DNA from 3 places in the Alteromonas sp. 4NH20-0104 genome. Region 1 is predicted to be linked to each of the others. Evidence: predicted binding sites of a transcription regulator. Region 1 holds the regulator's gene; each other region holds the start of a gene.

What was found. Region 1 encodes LexA, which represses DNA repair genes until DNA is damaged. Its sites were predicted from a motif close to TACTGTATNNNNATACAGTA; they were not measured.
Region 2: a site for LexA is predicted at 2,975-2,994, ahead of recA (recombinase RecA). Genes of this name have one in related genera too.
Region 3: a site for LexA is predicted at 2,405-2,424, ahead of dinB (DNA polymerase IV). Genes of this name have one in related genera too.

What each region holds. Positions count from the first base shown of each region.
Region 1 is NZ_BAAJLP010000015.1:22,235-26,917, forward strand. It holds gene ctaD (cytochrome c oxidase subunit I) at 1-820, opposite strand, end outside; gene coxB (cytochrome c oxidase subunit II) at 830-1,939, opposite strand; gene lexA (transcriptional repressor LexA) at 2,380-3,003, opposite strand; gene AC27IB_RS12100 (hypothetical protein) at 3,274-3,735, opposite strand; gene AC27IB_RS12105 (alpha/beta hydrolase) at 3,845-4,683, opposite strand, start outside.
Region 2 is NZ_BAAJLP010000002.1:76,689-81,371, forward strand. It holds gene mutS (DNA mismatch repair protein MutS) at 1-2,307, opposite strand, end outside; gene AC27IB_RS01910 (CinA family protein) at 2,406-2,933, shown strand; gene recA (recombinase RecA) at 3,095-4,126, shown strand; gene AC27IB_RS01920 (type II secretion system protein) at 4,317-4,683, shown strand, end outside.
Region 3 is NZ_BAAJLP010000029.1:8,685-13,367, reverse strand. It holds gene AC27IB_RS18145 (hypothetical protein) at 297-1,013, opposite strand; gene dinB (DNA polymerase IV) at 1,253-2,338, opposite strand; gene AC27IB_RS18135 (DUF3360 family protein) at 2,734-4,245, shown strand; gene nqrM ((Na+)-NQR maturation NqrM) at 4,312-4,545, opposite strand; gene AC27IB_RS18125 (FAD:protein FMN transferase) at 4,574-4,683, opposite strand, start outside.

The DNA of each region.
Region 1 (4,683 bases):
GTAAAATCATGATGTACACTTCAGGGTGACCAAAGAACCAGAATATATGCTGGAACATCACCGGGTCGCCACCGCCGGCGGCATCAAAGAAGCTGGTGCCAAAGAACTTATCGGTGAGTACCATGGTTACGGCCCCGGCCAGTACCGGCATTACCGCAATGAGCAGGAACGCCGTAATCAACCAGGTCCATACAAACAATGGCATTTTCATCCACGTCATGCCCGGCGCACGCATATTAAAGATAGTAACGATAACGTTTATCGCGCCCATAATGGATGAGATACCCATGATGTGCACCGAAAACACGAACAATGCCGTGCTGTCGCCACTGTAGGTGGTAGACAGCGGTGCATAGAACGTCCAGCCAAAGGCCGGGCCACCGCCCTCTACAAACAGCGAAGCGAGCAGAATAGTGAAGGCAAATGGCAAGATCCAGAAGCTCCAGTTATTCATCCGTGGCAGCGCCATATCCGGCGCGCCAATCATCATTGGGATAAGCCAGTTTGCCAGCCCGGTAAAAGCTGGCATTACCGCACCAAATACCATGATAAGCCCGTGTACGGTGGTCATCTGGTTAAAGAAGTTTGGTTCAACAATTTGCAAACCGGGTTGGAATAATTCCGCCCGGATCACCATTGCCATGGCCCCGCCCACTAAAAACATAATAAACGCGAACCACAGGTACAGTGTGCCTATATCCTTGTGGTTAGTCGTCAGTACCCAGCGCATTAACCCTTTGGGAATATGATGCTCGTGGTGGTCGTCGTGGGCATCTGCCGCCCCGTGTTCGGGGCTGATGATCTCAGTTGCTTTACTCATGTTCTGCTCCTATTCCCCGTTGACGACAGCGTTAACGTCTTTGGCCTGCACCAAGTCACCGGTGTTATTGCCCCAGGCGTTCCGCTCGTAGGTAATCACCGCTGCCAGCTCTTTAAGGCTCAGCATTTTGCCGAACGCCTGCATAGCGGTGCCGGTTTTACCATTCAGCACAATATTGATATGGCCCTGCATGTCATTTAACGCCATTGGACTGCCCTTAAGTGCCGGGAAGACACCTGGCAACCCTTCGCCATTAGGCATATGACAGGCCGCACAGGTAGCGTTATAAACCCGCTCACCTTCGGTCATCAGTTCATCCATAGACATGTTCATAGCCAGTAACCGTTGCTCTTCTTCTCGGGCTTGCTGACGGATAGATTCCTGCTCATTCACCCAGGCCTCATAGGCGGCTGGCTCTTTAGCAATCACCACCACCGGCATAAAGCCATGATCTTTTCCGCACAACTCGGCGCACTGACCACGATAGATACCCGGCTCATCCACACGGGCCCACGCCTCATTGATAAAGCCCGGATTAGCATCTTTTTTCACCGCAAAGTCCGGCACCCACCAGGAATGGATCACATCGTCTGAAGTGATCAGAAAGCGCACTTTCTGGCCGGTGGGGATCACTAGCGGACGGTCGACTTCCAACAGATAGTTCTCGCCTTTGGTATACCGATTATTGATTTGCTCCCGCTGGGTAGCCAGCAGTGAATAAAACTCAACGTCGCGATCCATATACTTGTAATGCCATTTCCACTGCGACCCCGTTACCAGAACGGTCATATCCGGTTCTGTAGTGTCTTCCATTGCAAGCAGAGTTTTGGCGGCGGGTACCGCCATAAAGATAAGAATTAAGAAGGGTATTACGGTCCAGGCTATTTCGACTTTCACGCTCTCATGAAAATTAGCGGGTTTTGCCCCCCGTGATTTGCGATGCAAATACATAGAAACAAACATGATCCCAAACACTACTACTGCTATTCCCACACAAATGGAGAACATCAGCATGTGCAGATCGTAAACCTGCCCACTGATCTCTGTCGCGCCACGACGCAGATTCAGTGCCGACACTTCGCTACTCCCTGCTGCAGACGCTGTTGCGCCAGCCACCAATAGAACGAGTGTTGTCCAGGCTTTCAGTACACATATCCCGAGTTGTTTCACTCGACACCTCCGTTAGACCGGTAGCTACTCGCGAAACGCCCCAATGCGAAAAAGCCAAACTGGTCTGTTTTGGTTGTTATTTGAACTGCCTTTTTAATATTTTGTACTTACTTTGTTATTTTATTGTTAAGCACTGTATAAGAATTACTCATTGTGACAATGGCGTCCAGTTCTTTTTGCCTAAAATTCGGATAAATGGTTATTTTTTGTTCGTAGGGAGGGGATTTGATGCAGTTTGTTAGTAAGCTTTTACTAACTTAATAACCAGACCTGAGCAGGTCAAAAGCAACGGGAAAGCGTTGCTTAAAGGAAATAAAACCTTCAAAGCGAGAAAACCGGCGAATGCCGGTTTTCAAATTCATAGATTTAAAAAATAATGCCGGACGTGCTTACATCCAGTCGGCATTACGGATAACGCCTACAGCAATACCTTCGATATTAAACGGCTGATTAGCCAGGTCGACCTTAATGGGTGAGAATTCTTCATTTTCTGCATGCAGCAGTACTTCACGGCCACGCTTTTCCAAACGCTTTACGGTAACGTCTTCATCTACGCGGGCCACCACTACCTGCCCATTGTGAACATCGCTGGTGCGGTGCACTGCTAATAAGTCGCCGTCCAGTATGCCTATGTCTTTCATACTCATACCGTTTACACGCAGCAGGAAATCGGCTTTGGGATGGAATAACGCCGGATCCACTTTATAGTGCATTTCCACATGTTCCTGAGCCAGAATCGGCTCGCCAGCCGCTACCCGTCCAATTAGCGGCAAACCTTCCTCTTCGGCTTCGTCGTCCAACGGAATATTCAATTTGATACCCCGCGAGGTGCCCGGCAGAATTTCAATCACGCCCTTTTTCGCCAACGCTTTTAAATGCTCTTCTGCGGCATTAGCAGAGCGAAAGCCTAACTGACGGGCAATCTCTGCACGCGTGGGCGGCATACCAGTATCCAACATCGTGGATTTGATCAGATCGAGTACTTCTTGTTGTCGTGGGGTTAGTGGACGCATAAACAGCCTGTTATTCCATACAGTTGTTAGCAGTATAGCGACTAATACTCAAAACACAACGATTTTTGTGTCAGACGCAAGAACTGTGCAGATAGCACGATTTTACCCAAAATAAAGCCCCGCAAGTGCGAGGCAGTAAGTTCAAACAACGTTTTCAAAAAAGTGACTGTCCTACTTATTCAGTGACTGCCTGTCACAACTCAACCGGTAGCCGAAGGCTGCACTCAGTAGAGATAGGAGCCTGTCACCACAGTTCTGAGTTAGTGCAACTTAATCCTTAGCGCGTTTTATTATTTTTACAGCATCTTCATAGGGGATGGGTTCTTTCTGAACCCCGATAATCATTCCATTTTCTTTATGATAGACAGATTCATCAAAACCTATCGTCGCATAGAAGCCTTCGGGCTCATAGGGTGGCATAATCTTTTTCATTACTACAATTGCTTCGCTACCAATACAATTAAATCCAATATCATTTCCTGTAAATCCACTCCCCAAAAGCTTAAGTTGAGCGCCATTTTGAAGCTTATATATTCCATCTACAACTTCGACCAACAACTCAATTCGTCTATTTTTCCCGTCTGGATATGTAATTTTTGATTCGATTAGTTTAACTAGTCCGATAGTCTCTGCTTTATCGAGTTGTTGATCAAAAGGTATTTTTTCTATGCGAATGTTGGCAATCGCATTTAAGGAAAGCACGAATAGCAAGATAGCTAAGAAATTATTCATTTCTCCTTATTCCTAATGATGAGTATTCCAAAAAGCAAAAAAGTGACTGTCCTACTTATTCACTACTTATTCAGTTGCTGCATTCATAAGATTTTCTTTAGAAAGTGGATTATTCCCCTTTCTCCGTTTCTTTAATTTTGTTCTCTAAGCGGGCAACGTTTTCTACAAAATAATCGTAGTAAGGATGCTCCTTAGCAGCGACCGCCAGTGCTTTTTTAGCAAAATTAAGTGCCTGGTCGAGATTACCTTGCCCTTCATAACCATAAACGACACCAGAAATAGCATCGGGGTTTTGCGGGTGGTGAGACATATTATGCTTAAACAATGTCATCGCCAGATCGGGCTGTTGCTGCCAGTCAAAATAGTAGCCCAACTGGCGAACAGTGGCTTCCGGTGGGGTATGCCCTATGCCCCACTGCTCTCCTAACTGCCGATAATAACTATCGATTACCTGCATATCGGAGGTGACATTTTCACGCGCAAACTCTTTGCTCAGAAAAAATGACTGATAGGCATTAAAAATACCCGCCGCGGAGGTTAAACCATGTGAAACTCCCGGGTGTTGCTCCACCACTAACTTTATATGGCGGTTATTGTGCGTCGCAAAGGCAGTGAGCAGTTCATCATAGTAAGGGCGCATGGGCAGTCCTTCGTTACCCATATTCATATACACATAGGTGGGAGTTGCCGGTTGCGTTGAAAGCCATTGTTTAGTTCGCTCCACCATGGCTCCCGCATTCCACCAAACCGCCGGGCTGTAAGCGATGTGCGCATCAAAAAGACCCGGGCTTTGCTGCATGGCATACAAACTGAAAACCCCGCCTGCTGAGGCGCCGGCTATAATTCGGGTTGAGTGCGCACGGTAGCGTTTTTCCACATCGGGAATAAGTTCCTGTTCGATGAACGCCAGAAATTTCTCAGCGCCGCCGCCCACTCCAACCGGGCCAT
Region 2 (4,683 bases), on a different contig from region 1:
GCCTGCCAGTTGCGCTACCTGTAACCCGTAGCTTTTACTTGCCGCACCAATTTCCACCGAATGCATAAAGCGAATGGTGTCGTCGTGTTCGACGGCATCGAGATGTAAATTTTGCACGCCGTTTAAAGTGTGGGTGAGCTCCGTGAGCTCAAAGTAATGGGTGGCAAACAGGGTAAATGCCTGGAGCTGACTGGCGAGGTATTCAGCGCAGGCCCAGGCCAAGGAAAGGCCGTCGTAAGTACTGGTGCCACGGCCGATTTCATCCATTAACACCAGTGAATAGGGCGTTGCATTATGCAGAATATTGGCGGTCTCAGTCATCTCTACCATAAAAGTAGAACGGCCGGATGCCAGATCGTCAGAAGCGCCGATGCGAGTAAATATTTTATCTACCGGACCAATTTCGGCTGCCTGAGCCGGGACATAACTACCCATATAAGCCAGCAAAACTATCAGTGCCGTTTGCCGCATAAAGGTAGATTTACCGCCCATATTGGGACCGGTAATGATTTTAATCCGCGAGTCTTTATCCATGTTAAGTGGATTAGGAATAAACGGTGAATCCATGACGTACTCAACCACCGGGTGACGGCCTTGTTGATAGGTAACGCCGGGCACATCAGATAACGTGGGACAATGGTATTCCAGTGTTTCAGCGCGCTCGGCCAGAGTGATCAGTACATCGAGCTTAGCGAGTGCTGCCGCACAGGTGATTAACGCGTCAAGGCGGGGATTAATCAGCTCGAAGAGTTCTTCGTAGAGGCGCTTCTCCAGCGCCAGTGCCCGGCTTTGTGAGGTGAGCACTTTATCTTCATGCTCTTTGAGTTCAGGGGTAATGTAGCGCTCATTGTTCTTTAAGGTTTGGCGGCGGATGTAACTGGCCGGGACCAGATGACTGTTGGCCCGTGATACTTCGATAAAGAAGCCGTGTACCTTGTTGTAGCCCACTTTAAGGGTACTGATACCAGTTTGTTCACGCTCACGGGTTTCTATCTGGCGTAACAGTTCTGTTGCGCCGTCAGACAAATCCCGTAGTTCGTCGAGCTCGGCATTGTAGCCTGGTGCAATGACCCCACCATCACGTAAGACCACCGGCGGATTATCGATAATCGCGCGGTTGAGCAATTCCGCCAATTCCGGAAATTCACTCACTTCGTCGCCGAGCTCTTTTATCAGTGGCGCACCGAACAGACTGAGTCCCTGCTGCAGCTGTGGCAAACTGTTAAGGGCATTGCGTAGGCGGGCAAAGTCCCGTGGACGAGCGGAACGAAGCGCCAGGCGGGCCATTATCCGTTCAATATCGCCAATCTGTTTTAATTGAGTTGTCAGTGCCGGGTAATCACCGTTAAGAAAATCCCCAATAGCTTGCTGACGGGCGTTAAGCTCATGGCGGTCGGTAATCGGCGCGTGTAAAAAACGCTGCAGTAAGCGGCTACCCATGGCAGTGGCTGTCTTGTCTAAAACAGCGAATAAGGTGTGCTCAGTACCACCGGATAAATTGCGGGTCAGTTCCAGATTTTTGCGGGTGGCGGCATCCAGCTGGACCCTGGTGGACTGCTGTTCCAGAGTAATTGCCCGGATATGCGGTAATGCGGTACGCTGTGTGTCTTTTACATACTGCAAGATACAACCGGCAGCACTGATGGCGAGTGAAATACCACTTAGCCCAAAGCCACTAAGCTCACGGGTGCCAAACTGATTATTTAATTGCTGCTCTGCTGTTTGCTGATCGAATTCCCACTCTGGCCGGCGCCGCAGGCCTTTAATGTGTTCCACTTTCGACAGCCATTCAAACCCTTCAGGGTAGAGCAATTCAGCCGGATTTAAGCGTTGCAGTTCGGCACTTAACATATCGGTACCGGTAAGCTCACTGACCAGAAACCGGCCACTGGTAATATCCAGCCAGGCGAGACCAAATTGCTCTTTAACACTGTAAACGGCGGCCAGAACATTATCCTGGCGCTCATCAAGTAAGGCTTCATCGGTTACTGTACCGGGCGTTACAATGCGTTGCACCTGGCGCTCCACCGGGCCTTTGCTGGTGGCCGGATCGCCAACCTGTTCGCAAATAGCCACCGATTCGCCCATTTTCACCAGTCTCGCCAAATAGCTTTCGACGGCATGATAGGGCACGCCAGCCATGGGAATGGGTTCGCCGCCGGATTTGCCCCGTGCGGTCAGCGAGATATCCAGTAACTCGGCAGCCCGTTTGGCATCGTCATAGAACAATTCGTAAAAATCGCCCATACGGTAAAACAGTAAAATGTTGGGGTGCTGCGCCTTTATATTCAGATATTGGCGCATCATTGGCGTGTGTGATTCCAAGAATGCCTCGGCTTGCTGGTTGCTTGCGATTGTTGTTTTGACCAATAATAGGGTCTCAATATTATGAGTGTATTATTCCTATGAGCCAGTCATTTTCAACTTTTTCACGACAGCAACTGGATATAAATGAGTTAGCTGAGCAGATTTTGGCCGTTGGTGAGGCGCTACGGCAAAAAGACTGGTCCGTTTCCTGTGCTGAATCCTGTACCGGCGGCGGAGTGGCCTATGCGTTAACCTCGGTGGCCGGCAGCTCGGATTGGTTTAATCAAAGCTATGTCACCTATTCTAATCAGGCAAAACAAGCTTTGGTTGGTGTGAGTGCTGAAACTCTTGAGCAATTTGGGGCTGTTTCCGCTGAAACCGTCCATGAAATGGCTGTCGGGACCGCTCAGCAAACCGGCGCCCAGTGCACCGCTGCAATCAGTGGTATTGCTGGCCCGGGGGGCGGCAGTGATGAAAAACCGGTGGGCACGGTATGGTTTGGGTTTCACTTCGACGGGGTTACCGATACAATTCGCCGCCAGTTTGATGGCGATCGGGAAGCAGTTCGTACCCAGGCTATTGAGTTTGTTATTGCAACACTGCACCACAGACTAGTTGCAGAATAACACAGGCATGATGAAATAAAGAAAAGGTAAAATGCATATTGCACTGTATAATCATACAGTATATTATGCAGTCATTAGTTTACAGCTGATCAGCTTACCGGCGATAGCAGTAAAAGCCATTGCGGATAACGCACACAGTAAAGAATAACGAGGGGTTTTCGGTGGACGACAATAAATCTAAAGCACTATCGGCTGCGGTCGGTCAGATTGAAAAGCAATTTGGTAAAGGCGCGATTATGCGTCTGGGCGACAATCAGGCAATGGATATTGAATCCATTTCTACCGGTTCGCTGAGTATTGATATTGCGTTAGGTATTGGCGGTCTGCCGTGTGGTCGCGTTGTGGAAATCTACGGTCCTGAATCATCGGGTAAAACCACATTGACTCTACAAGTGATCGCCGAAGCTCAGAAAAAGGGAAAAACCTGTGCGTTCGTAGATGCTGAGCACGCACTGGATCCTGTCTACGCCGAAAAACTAGGCGTGAACATTGACGATCTGCTGGTATCACAGCCGGATACGGGAGAACAGGCACTGGAAATTTGTGACATGCTGGTTCGCTCAGGTGCCGTGGATGTAGTGATTGTTGACTCGGTTGCTGCATTAACCCCTAAAGCAGAAATCGAAGGCGATATGGGTGATTCTCACGTGGGTCTGCAGGCACGTCTGATGTCGCAGGCGCTACGTAAGCTGACCGGTAATATTAAGCGTTCCAATACACTATGTATCTTCATTAACCAGATCCGAATGAAGATTGGTGTCATGTTCGGTAACCCGGAAACCACTACCGGTGGTAATGCACTCAAATTCTATTCTTCAGTTCGCCTGGACATTCGTCGCATTGGTGCAGTGAAAGAAGGTGATGAAGTCGTGGGTAACGAAACTCGCGTAAAAGTGGTGAAGAATAAAGTAGCGCCACCATTTAAACAGGCTGAATTCCAGATAATGTATGGAGCCGGTATCTGTAAAGAAGCGGAACTGATTGACTTGGGTGTGAAGCAAAAACTGGTTGATAAAGCCGGCGCCTGGTACAGCTATAATGGCGACAGAATTGGTCAGGGTAAAGCTAATGTGGTGAAATTCCTTAAGCAAAACCCGGACATCGCGAACGATATTGAAACCAAAATCCGTGCTGAATTACTGCTATCGAAAGACATTAAAGCCGACGATGTTGAGCCGGAAGATGCGCTTTAAATAAGCAGACCCTTTTTCAACAACCGTTGGAAACTTCCCCCTATAAGCCTAACTTATAGTTTGGCCCATCCATTTGGATGGGCTTTTTTATTGGGTAAATTAAATATTTCGCGTAAACAAAAGCTTGGCATAAAATTTTGAGCAAGATAAAGTAACGACAATGATGTAATCCGGACATTAGCTTTATTAAATGACAACACCACTTCACCGACAACAGGGCTTTACGCTAATTGAGCTGATCACTGTGATTATTTTAGTGGGTGTTCTTTCTGTTACGGCACTGCCGCGTTTCGTTGATTTTCAGGACGATGCCTATGCAGCATCGGTACAAGGGACCGGCACGGCATTTGACTCTGCTATCAAACTGGCTCACCTCAAATGGGCGGTTAGTGGTGGCTCTGGACCCGTGGATAACCTCGATTTGTACGGTAATGGTGAAAACCTCATGGACATCAATGTTAATGGCTGGCCTGCCCAAAGCTACCTGCCTTATGAGGCGAGTCCAATGCTGGATAATGCCTGGGACTGTACTTCGGTGTGGGGAGCGGTGTTACTTG
Region 3 (4,683 bases), on a different contig from region 1:
CGGAACAACCGGCGCACATGATGTAGTTCTGGATAGGAAAAAGTAACTAGATGTTTGTATTGCAACCACCTAGATGCGCTATACAAGCCTCTATTATACAGCGGATTAGCCATAATTTCAGGCTTTCATTGCTGGGGGATTCGCGTTTAACAACACGATAAACGGCGTAATAGCGCAGCCATACCAGAAAATAGCAAGATGAGCGTGTTGTCAGTAATTGTGGTTCAGCTTTTCGCATCGCTTCCCCCTGATATATCGTCAGGAGGAAGCTTGCAAGACCCGTGCTTCGCCAGGGCTCACTGTTGGTGCGACTGCCTTCTAATAGCAAACACGGTGATAAGGCCAAACAGTAACATCATTAAAGACTCAGGCGCTGGTACGCTGTTTATGGTGTAGTCAATTTCTAACAGCGGCTCATACGCAGAATCCACACCATACATCTGCGAGGGCGAAGTAAAGGTCCAATCACCAGCAGCAATTAACAGCGACAGATAGCCATCGTTGTAGAAATCAGACTGGATAGCCGAGTCCATATCAAGAGAAACGGCAGGCTGATAACCATCATAGGTGGTTAAAAAGCTGGATGTGCCCATGTTGGTCATCCCTGAAAAGGGTGACATGGCATAAAAGCCGTCATAGGTAATGGTTGCTTCGTCCCAAACATCATAGGTTGAGCCCATTACCCAGAAAGGATTAGCACCATAGCTGTTGGAGGTTTCACCAATGGTTAATGACACGCTATTAATCAGCAGCGAATCGCTGCCGCCCAACAAGGCGTACAAACTGGATAAATCAAATCCCAGTAACCCGTCAGCGGTATAGTAGGATTCATAATAGACATCAAGTACGCTGTCGCGCCCTGATGCGTAATCCCCGATATAACCGTAATCGTCATCCCAGCCAGAATACAACGTGGTTGCGTGGCTGGCATAAATAGAGATGGAGGCCGCGTTTAGCGTCGTGCTGCTGGCTAACAAGGCAGAGAGTAGTAACAACCGTGATAGATTTTTCATAGACTTTCCTTAGTTTATCAATCTGATGTGCTTGTCCTGAATAACGCTAAATGCCATAACAACCGCTAAAGTATGCGCGTTTTACTGCAATACAAACTATTGGGTACTCCTTTTTGCCCTGGTAATAGTTTACCGACGTAGTTTAAAACAAACTGTTCATTTTTTCACCTGAAAAATACCTAAGGGGCAACGCTGTAAAATAGCCCCCGGATGCTTGCCAGCTGGTGACCATGTATTGACTACTGACAGTCTATTTCAAACGGTAAATCCAACTGCCGGTGCTCTTCTTTTTCGGCCAAGCCTACCTGTAATCCTACCAATCGGATACCGCGCCCATTTGCTCGTTGAAAGGCTTCCTGTAACAACGGCTTGAAGGCACTTCGATGCACACTAGGATAACGGTGTTCCGCGCTGGTTAGTTGAAAATCACTGAATTTTAGTTTTACCCCAAGAGTGCGAACATTGGGCGGCCGGCCTGCATAGTGTTTTTGTTGATGGGCGGTCAGGCGCTCTTGCAGCGTCGTATAGAGTCTGTCGATTATCTCATCACAGGCCTCTAATGAATCTATATCCTCACTTAGCGTACGTTCGACCCCTACCGATTTTCGCACCCGGTTTGTCTGTACCGGCCGCTCATCAATACCGTGTGCTCTGTCCCAAATCACCTGGCCAAACTTACCGAAGCGCTTTTGTAACTCCGTCATGGGGTAGGCTCTGACATCCGCGCAGGTATGTAAGCCCAGTTGGTTAAGTTTTTGAACGGTTACCTGCCCCACGCCGGGGATCTTTTTAAGCGACATGGCTTTGACAAACTCGTCCAATTTGTCGGGTGTTACCACACACAATCCATTGGGTTTGTTTTCGTCACTGGCCACCTTGGCGACAAATTTACAAGGTGCTACACCGGCGGAGGCCGTAAGGTTGAGTTCACTGGCAATGCGCTGGCGGATCTCTTCGGCTATGCGGGTAGCGCTGCCCTGAAACAAAGACGAGCCGGTCACATCCAGATAGGCTTCATCCAGCGACAAAGGTTCGATCAGGTCGGTGTAATCAGAAAATATCGCGCGAATTTTTTGCGATTCTTCCTGATAGACTGCCATGCGGCCTTTAACCAGCTTTAAATTGGGGCACAGTTTGAGTGCATAAGCCGACGCCATGGCCGAACGAACACCAAACTTTCTTGCCGGGTAATTACAGGTAGCAATAACGCCGCGTCGTTCACTGCTGCCGCCAATGGCAATAGGGATATTACGCAGCGACGGGTTATCCCGCATTTCAACCGCTGCGTAAAAGCAATCCATATCCACATGTATTATCTTGCGCATGACAGCCACTTCATTCAGCCTGTTTGGGTAACCGTTTGCTTTTTGTTGTCATAGTATTGCGAATAATACTGTATATTTAACCAGCCATCCAGTTTCACTTTATCCTCACGACCTGTCTGTGTTTAGCATCTACGACTAATAGCGCATATGGGTTTGTTAACAGTTTGTTGCCAACAATTCACTGCCTGACGAATTTGTTTAGTACTTTAGACTAGCTACAGACCAATACCCGCGCACAAGCCCACGTTAACATTCTGATTATTCGTGTAAAAACTGACAACACATTTGTAAATAAAGCGATAACAAATAAACAAGCAATTAACAAACAAGCCTTTTTATTTTCTCTAGGATGGTGATTCATCCGATTCTCATTATCTTATTTGGAGTCAGTACACATGAGTAACAGTGCAACCGTGGACGGCAAGGCTGATTTGTCCGGGACAGCCTCATCGCCGCAGTCTTCAGATTACAGCAAGAAGCATAAACCAAGCTCCGCCTTTAACAGCAGGGATGAGTACCTGGAACATGAACTGCAGATCATGTCACCACGGCGCTGGCGTCCTAACCTGCCGTTGCGTGACTACCGGTTCGAGTGGGAAGACACCATTCCGGCAATGGCCGGCACTATCGGTAAGGTTGTTATGGTGGGCGCGATTGCGGCTACCTTTGCCGGCCCTTTAGGACTGGGAGACGGCTTTGTATTGGAAAATGTGCGCTACGAGTTAATCCTGGTCGCTTTCTTTATTGTCCTTTTCTCTGGTTTTATTCTGCCAACAGCCAACCTTGCTGGTACCCATGGACCGTTAATTCCACTCATTCCCATTGTGGTGGCCGCTGGAGGTCACCCTATGGCTTTCGGGTTGCTTATCGGGGTATTTGGCTTTTTGCTGGCCATCAGTAAAGGCGGTAGCCTGCTCGCCCGGCTAACCAGTAAAGGGGTTTGCGGCGGATTACTGCTCTACCTGGGCTTTATTGGCACCACGTCTCAGGTGAAGAAACTCTTTGCCTGGGCTGAGGGTATTGATATGGCGCATATTGCGTTTATCGTTATCGCCTCGACTATTGTTCTCTATGCCTTACTGGAGCACTGGAAGAAACGCTGGTTAGCGGTCCCCCTCAGTTGTTTGCTAGGCGGTGGTATAGCCTTTTTACTCGGCGCGCCTTTTGAGTTTAATACTGCTCCGGGTTTTCCCAACATGAGTCCTTCATACTGGTGGGGCGAAAATACCGGCTGGATGCTGGGATTACCCACCTTTGAAAGCTTTGTGGTGGTATTACCCTTTGCGGTCTTGGCAGTAGCGATGTGGTCACCGGATTTTCTGGGCCATCAGGTATTTCAGAAAATCAGCTATCCGCCGAAAACTGAAAAAGTACAAATGAATATCGACGACACCATGGTCAGTGCTTCAGCTCGACAAATGGTAGGCTCAGTAATGGGCGGGGCTAATTTCACCTCCTCCTGGGGGACTTACATTGTCCCTGCAGCCATTGCCAAACGCCCTATTCCGGCAGGTGCGCTGTTAACCGCATTATTCTGTGTGATTGCCGGGATCTGGGGTTACCCCATGGATCTGGCTATTTGGGAGCCTGTGCTGTGTGTGGCACTGATTGTAGGGGTATTTATTCCACTGTTAGAAGCCGGTATGGAAATGACCCGTGAAGGGAAAACCACGCAGTCGGCAGCTATTGTAGTGTTCTCATCGGCGCTGGTTAATCCTGCTTTTGGCTGGTCGCTAACCATGTTACTGGATAATCTCGGCCTGATTGGCTGTAAAGAGCGTAGCGCCGAGCTCTCCAGTATGAGCCGTTGGATTGTGCCGGGCATTATGTTTGCGGTGCTTACCACCGTGATGGCACTGGTAGGCCTGCTGCCAGGATTACCTGCCATTCTCCCTGGCTTCAGATAATCAATCTGGTGCCATTAAAAAGCCCCGCTCAGCTCACACTGGCGGGGCTTCTTGCTCTTTGTTACATCAGATAATCCGATCTTTATCCCACTCTTTTAACTTTTCCTGGCGGGCGGCTTCTTTTTCCATGCGCGCTTTTTTGCGGTCGCAAGGTTCCGGGCAATCACAGGCTTTCTCGATCCCCAGCGCGCCTAAGCCGCCACAGCTGCCGGATATGCTTTTCTTTTGCAGGATATAGCCAATAGCCATAGCACTGACCATCACTAAAAAGAATGCAAAGGCTAATATAAAGGTACTCATTGTTTAACAAACCTCAGCGCTAAGCGCATTAATAAACCGTTACCAGCTCTTCAAACGCCGGACTGGTATATTCTTCAAAATCCTTGTCTTTACGACGAATAATGAACACGGCAATATGGTTGGCTTCGGCCACTTCAA